2 regions of the Priestia sp. JNUCC 25 genome follow, and region 1 is predicted to be linked to the other one. Evidence: riboswitches for the same ligand, from Rfam matches in the RefSeq annotation. Region 1 holds a riboswitch; the other holds the start of a gene.
What was found. A riboswitch is a leader RNA that binds a small molecule or an ion and turns the genes downstream of it on or off. The one in region 1 is predicted to bind glycine.

Region 1 (3,499 bases):
AACGGATATGTGTTTCCAGGAGGAACGTGTCCGACTGTTGGGGTATCTGGCTTTACACTTGGTGGAGGCTGGGGACTTTCGAGCAGACTTTACGGGTTAGGGTGCGACAGCTTGATAGAGCTAGAATTAGTCAATTATGAAGGAAGGCTCATTAAGGCAAACAAATCGTGTAACGCGGATCTTTTTTGGGCATGCCGCGGTGCCGGTGGCGGTAACTTTGGCGTTGTGGTAAGCATGACGTTTCAGCTTCCAAAGCCCACGAACAGCTCTGTGACGCTCGTTCGATTCTTTTATGTAGGTACTACAAAGGAGAAGCAGGCACAAGTGATGAATATATGGCAAAACTGGCTGCCCAAACTGGACAAACGTATGAAGCTAGTTGCAAGCATTTTATAATGCAGGAGGAGAAGGGTTAGGCATATTTGCAAACGGATTCTTTTACGGCTCCCCAGAAAGAGCTCGGGAGATTTTGCAGCCTTTTGCAGAAGTAGAAAGGTTTCAAGTAGAGCTGGAATCATTATCTTTTCTTGAAGCGGTAAAAAAAATAGAAGCAACCTATCCTCCATCTGAAAAATTTAAGTCAACGGGAAGATTTGTGCACAGAAGCTATTCACGTGGTGAGCTTGAAAATCTTGCAGATCTCATACAGCGTCCGGCAGAAGGTTCCGTGTATGATGCGATTTCTTTTTATGCACTAGGAGGAGAAATTCGCCGTGTTGGTAAAAGAGAAACGGCTTTTTTCTACAGAAACGCCAGATATATTATGGGGTTTCAGTCTGTCTGGACAGAAGATGTATTTGCAAGAGCAAACAGAGATTGGCTTCGCAAGCGATTTGAATATATTAAAAGTATTACGGTAGATTCCTATGTGAATTTTCCTATCAGCAACCTGAGAAACTACGAACGTGAGTATTTTGGAGACAACGCAGAGAGATTAGAAAGAGTGAACAAAAAGTATGATCCGTTTAATGTGTTCAGGTTCCCGCAAGGACTCAGGTAGCGCGAGGAAAAGGATACTAAGTTGACGATTGAAACTGTTCAATTACCTTCTGTCGAAGAAGGTAAATAAATGAAAGTAATCTTTCCTGTTGACAAAGCATCTAACTGGTATTAGAATAAACAACTATTCGACAGTCATTCTATTGATTGAAAAAATTAATACGTAGAAAGCTATGATTGCTATGGATCACACTATAGCAGGAGCAGCTTCTGGAGAGATCGCGATAGTTTCGCGACGCCGAAGGGTTCACAATCTCAGGCAAAAGGACAGAAGAGTACCGGATATTTATTTGGCATGTTACTAATTGGTAGCATGTACCTTAATATTTGTTATTCTTATGACCATGAGATTGGAGCGCATCCAATCTCTTTTTTTTATTGGACTTTATTTGTAGTCCGCACGATCGCATCAAAGGTTTTATTGTTAGGAGGAGTTAGAGTTGGAACAACGAGAATTAAAGAGGGATTTATCCAATCGTCATGTTCAGCTAATCGCGATTGGGGGAACCATTGGTACGGGCTTGTTTTTAGGTTCTGGTAAAGCAATACAGCTTGCAGGTCCCTCTATCATCTTTGCTTATTTAATTGTTGGTATTGCGCTTTTCTTTGTGATGAGAGCGCTAGGAGAACTACTGCTGTCTAAAGCAGGTTATCAATCGTTAACAGATATTGCTGAAGAGTATCTTGGACCGTGGGCGTCATTTGTAACGGGATGGACCTACTGGTTTTGCTGGATTATGACAGCTATGGCTGATGTGATTGCAGTTGGCGTATATGTGAAATATTGGTTCAATATTCCTCAGTGGATTCCCGCACTTATTTGTGTAATCATTTTATTAGGTCTTAATTTATTAACCGTAAAATTATTTGGAGAATTAGAGTTTTGGTTTGCTTTAATAAAGGTTATTACGATTCTTGCATTAATTATTATTGGCGTTATTTTGCTGGTAATGGGATTTAAAACAGACGCGGGATCCGTTACTGTTCAAAACATTTGGAATCACGGAGGACTGTTTCCAAATGGGGTTTCAGGTTTCTTACTTTCATTCCAAATGGTTATATTCGCATACGTCGGGGTTGAATTGGTAGGGGTATCGGCAGCAGAAACATCAAATCCCCAAAAAAATATTCCATCGGCCATTAATAAAATTCCGCTGCGAATCTTATTTTTCTATGTTGGGGCGCTTATTGTCCTTTTATTTATTAACCCGTGGATGGAATTAAATGCAGCAGAAAGCCCATTTGTTAAAACCTTTAGTTTAGTCGGAATTCCGCTTGCTGCTGGAATTATTAATTTTGTTGTATTAACTTCAGCCGCTTCTGCTTGTAATAGCGGAATGTTTTCAACAAGCCGTATCTTATATAATTTAAGTAAAAATGACCAAGGGCCATCTAAGTTTGCAAAACTGAACAAAAACCACGTACCAAGCAACGGATTGTTTGTATCTACGCTGGTCATCTCAGCGGGAGCTCTTTTAAGCAAACTTATACCAGACCAAGCTTTCGGCATCGTCACGACCATTAGCGCTATTTGTTTTATTTGGGTGTGGAGTATCATTCTTATTTGCCATCTAAGGTATAAAAAGACGCGTCCGCAGCTGCATGCAGCATCAGCATTTAAAGCACCGTTAACACCATTTATAAACTATGTTGTGCTAGCTTTGTTTGCGGTGATTCTTTTTATTATGCTGTTTTCTGACGCGACGCGCCCAGCCTTATTGTTGACGCCCGTTTGGTTTATTCTCTTATTTATTTTTTACTGGACTAGAAGGAAAAAGAAAATAAATCTTTAAAGGCTAGAAAATCAGCAGGGAATAAACATGATTTTTTATAAAAGAATATAGTAAATTTCTGACCTCATCACTCCGTGATGAGGTCTTTTTAGTGGAGGATAAATAATTGATTTCTACTGCATGAATAAAATGCAGGAAGCAAAGTTTATAGAAGAAAACTAAAAATTTGTTCTAACAGAAAACACAGTGAGAAAGCTCATAGTTTTCTGATAGGAATGTAGAACAAATTGCTTTTCTTCTGTGTCTAAAGATGGAATTCCGTCATTTATATGGAAAAGTTTTCATTTTGCAGTACAATGGAGGTAGACTTCATTAGATTAAGGTGAACAAACATGAAATGGTTTAAATCTCATACGTTTTGGAAAATCTTCACGATTAATGTGCTTCTTATTTGTACCGTACTGACGCTAATGTTTATTGTTTCAAGAGTGATGCTGCCTAATATTTCTCAAAATCAATATCGACAGGTAACTGATAAAACCGTCAAGAGAATGAAAGAGCAAATTAACGTCGTCATTAAAGATATTTGGAGCCTGGGAGACGAGGTACAGCAAGATCCTATTTTTTTATCGGATGATGAACAAGAAATAGACGAAGAATTGCAGAAAATAGTTAATATTTCACCGTATATCGATAGCGGAACCATTTTTAATGTAAAAGGGTATGTTGAGCATTATTACCCGAATGATTTAAAGAATATGAAACAT
Region 2 (3,499 bases), 1.1 Mb from region 1:
CCAAATTGACTTGGAATACCAAATGGCTGTGCATCTCCAATGACAATATCAGCTCCGAATTCTCCAGGGGGCGTAAGTAAACCTAATGATAAAGGATTGCTTGAAACCACAAACATGCACTTTTCTTGATGAGTAATTTCTTCAATTTCTTTTAACGGCTCGATTTGTCCGTAGAAATTTGGGTATTGGACAATAACAGCTGCCACGTCACTCCCCATCTCTTTTTCCAATGCAATCATATCTGTTACTCCGTCTGCTGCAGGGATTTCTACCACTTCAATGTATTGACCCTTCGCATACGTTTTTAACACATCTTTTGACTCAGGGTGAACAGCCGCAGAGACAAGTACTTTTTTCTTTTTTGTTTGACCCGCACTGAGCATAGCGGCTTCTGCTAAAGCAGTTCCTCCGTCATACATAGAAGAATTAGCCACGTCCATCCCCGTTAACTCACAAATCATTGTTTGAAATTCAAAGATGGCCTGAAGTTCTCCTTGAGAAATTTCTGGTTGATACGGAGTATAGGCCGTATAAAATTCCGAACGAGAAATAACATGATCAACAATAACCGGCATGTAATGATCGTAAACTCCTGCTCCTAAAAAAGAAGCATAGTCTTTTAAATGAGCATTTTTAGCAGCCATACTATTTAATTCTTTTAACAGCTGAGGCTCTGAAGCCGCTTTTTTAATATTGTATTCTCCTTGAAAACGAACGCGCTGCGGAATATCTGAAAATAAATCATCAACAGATGAAACACCAATTGCTGCTAACATTTGCTGCTGATCTTGTTCTGTCATTGGTAAATAGCGATGTAACATGTTAAATTCCTCCCCAAAGCTTACTTTGAACGTTTATAAAAAGGTGTTGAAACCACTTTTGCTTTTAAGCGTTTTTTTCGAACCTGCACTTCTACTTCCTGACCAAGCTCTGAATACTCTGCTGACAATAGCGCTAAACCGATGTTTTTCTTTAATGTCGGTGACTGTGTACCTGTTGTCACAAATCCAATTTGTTCTTCATCTGCAAATACTTCGTAACCGTGTCTTGGTATACCTTTATCAATCATTTCAATTCCTACCAGTTTACGAGGTGCCCCGCTTTCACGCTGTTCTTTTAACACTTCTTTTCCAATAAAGCTGTCTTTGTTCGTTTTTACTGCAAATCCAATTCGAGCTTCAATGGGCGTAATATCTTTTGAAAGCTCTTGGCCATATAAAGCCAAAGTAGCTTCAAAACGAAGCGTATCGCGAGCTCCTAATCCGCAAGGCAGCACACCTTCATCACTGCCTGCTTCTAAAATAGCCGTCCACAAGTGAGAGGCGTCAGCTGAAGAACAATAAATTTCAAAGCCGTCTTCCCCGGTGTACCCAGTACGTGAAACGAGAGCTTTTACATTCGCTACTTCTACATCATCAGCAAATGTAAATGGCTTTAATAAAGATAAATTTTCGTTCGTTAACGTTTGTAAAACTTTTTCTGCTACAGGACCTTGTAAAGCTAGCTGCGCAGTTTCATCAGACTGATTAACGAGCGTTACATCTCCTTGTTTGTGAGACACCAGCCACTCATAGTCTTTTTGAATATTAGCAGCGTTTACGACTAGCAAATACTCTTGATCTGCTTTTTTATAAATCAGCAAATCATCTACCGTGCCTCCGTCTTCATAACACATAGCCGTATACTGTGCTTTTCCATCTACGAGGGTAGAAACGTCATTTGTCATCGTGTGCTGAAGAAAAGCTAAGCTATCAGCTCCTGTTACAAGAATTTCTCCCATATGAGAGACATCAAAAAGGCCTGCCTTTGTACGTACAGCTTCATGCTCTTCTTTAATAGAAGAAAATTGAACGGGAAGAGCCCATCCTCCAAAATCAATTGTTTTGGCACCATATTTTTGATAGGTATCATAAAGCGGCGTTTTGTGTAATTCTGTTGTCATATTTATGTCCTCCTCTTTTTCACGTGAAACTTTTCATAACGGGGAGTTTTCAAATAGTGTGGGGATCACTACGTATCCAAACAAAAAAGGACAGAAAACCCCCTACTGTATTTAGTAGGAAGTCTCTGTCCTTTTCACCTGAAAGTTTACCTATAAACGAATAGGTTTGCCTCGTGGGTGGTCTATAAACGCATAGACACTCTCCAGAGCTGCGTCAAACAAGAGTCTTTTTGCCTGAGAGATTCACAATTTTATTGCTTGCTCCTTCGGCGCTACATTCAAGTAGTCTCTCCCCGTGTCGTCATTCGCTTCTATAAAGTTGGTAAAGTTGGGCATACTACTGAAAGATGTATCTATCTTTATTCACACAATCATTTGTAAAGTGCTAATCTATTTTCTTTTTCAAATTTTCTAAATATATTTTTATCCTACCTGATTCTTATCATTTGTTCAATAAAAATTTTTTACAAAGGAGCATTTTTATCATGAAAGTGAAATTAAACATCGATGAAACATGGGAAGCAGCCTTCTCAACTAAATTGGAGCAAGACGGCCCTTGGTCTGCATGGGATTTGTATAAACTTGCCTATGAAATAGAAGACCAAACGCTTATCTCAGAATTTGAAGGACTACAAAGCCCAAAACATCTAGCTGATTTAACGCCGCTTCCTCATCAGCTCGAAGTAGCCAAACAAGTAGTTGAAACAATGAATGGGAAAGCCATTTTAGCAGATGAAGTAGGACTGGGGAAAACGATTGAAGCAGGGTTAATTTTGAAGGAATATATGATTCGCGGACTTGTTAAAAAAGTTCTCATTTTAGTTCCAGCTTCGCTTGTTTCACAGTGGGCTATGGAATTGAATCAAAAATTTTATATTCCCGCAGTCCCTCAAAGAAAATCATATGTGTGGGATCAGTGTGACATCGTTGTGTCTTCAATTGATACAGCAAAACGTTCTCCTCATCGAGAAATTGTGCTTGAACAAGACTACGACCTCATCATCATTGATGAAGCTCATAAACTTAAAAACAACAAAACAAAAAACTATGAATTTGTGCAAAGTCTAAAAAAGAAATTTTGTCTGTTGCTAACCGCAACACCGATTCAAAATCGAATTGAAGAAATTTTTAACTTGGTCTCTCTTTTAAAGCCTGGCCATCTCGGCAATAAAGACTATTTCGAAGAATTATTTTCCGCTAAAAAACGCTCTTTGCAAAACGATGAACACTTAAAAGAGCTTGTTAACAAAGTTATGATTCGAAATCGCCGCCACGATACGGGTATCGAATGGACGAAGCGAATTGTTCAAACCATTCCTGTTGAATTCTCGCCAAAAGAACGCGAGCTGTACGATGCGATTACGTCTTTTAAAGGAAACGGACTGCACCCTTCAAGCGCTTTTTCAATTTTAACCCTGCAGCGAGAGGCCTGCAGCAGCCGTGAAGCGGTGTATATGACATTAAAAAACATGCTTGAACGTCAGGAAGATCAAAACAGCGCATTAACGGAACATATGATCACTCCGTTAATGGAACTACTTCAGCAAGTGCCGCAAA

Region 2: it holds a riboswitch for glycine, as region 1 does, so the genes downstream of both, gcvT (glycine cleavage system aminomethyltransferase GcvT) here and JNUCC25_RS01995 (amino acid permease) in region 1, are expected to answer to the same signal.

What each region holds. Positions count from the first base shown of each region.
Region 1 covers NZ_CM132211.1:374,739-378,237, forward strand. The annotation lists partial or broken gene JNUCC25_RS01990 (FAD-binding oxidoreductase) at 1-1,000, shown strand, start outside; glycine riboswitch at 1,200-1,280, shown strand; gene JNUCC25_RS01995 (amino acid permease) at 1,440-2,792, shown strand; gene JNUCC25_RS02000 (PAS domain-containing sensor histidine kinase) at 3,125-3,499, shown strand, end outside.
Region 2 covers NZ_CM132211.1:4,291,245-4,294,743, forward strand. The annotation lists gene gcvPA (aminomethyl-transferring glycine dehydrogenase subunit GcvPA) at 1-821, opposite strand, end outside; gene gcvT (glycine cleavage system aminomethyltransferase GcvT) at 842-1,942, opposite strand; glycine riboswitch at 2,155-2,247, opposite strand; gene JNUCC25_RS22520 (DEAD/DEAH box helicase) at 2,428-3,499, shown strand, end outside.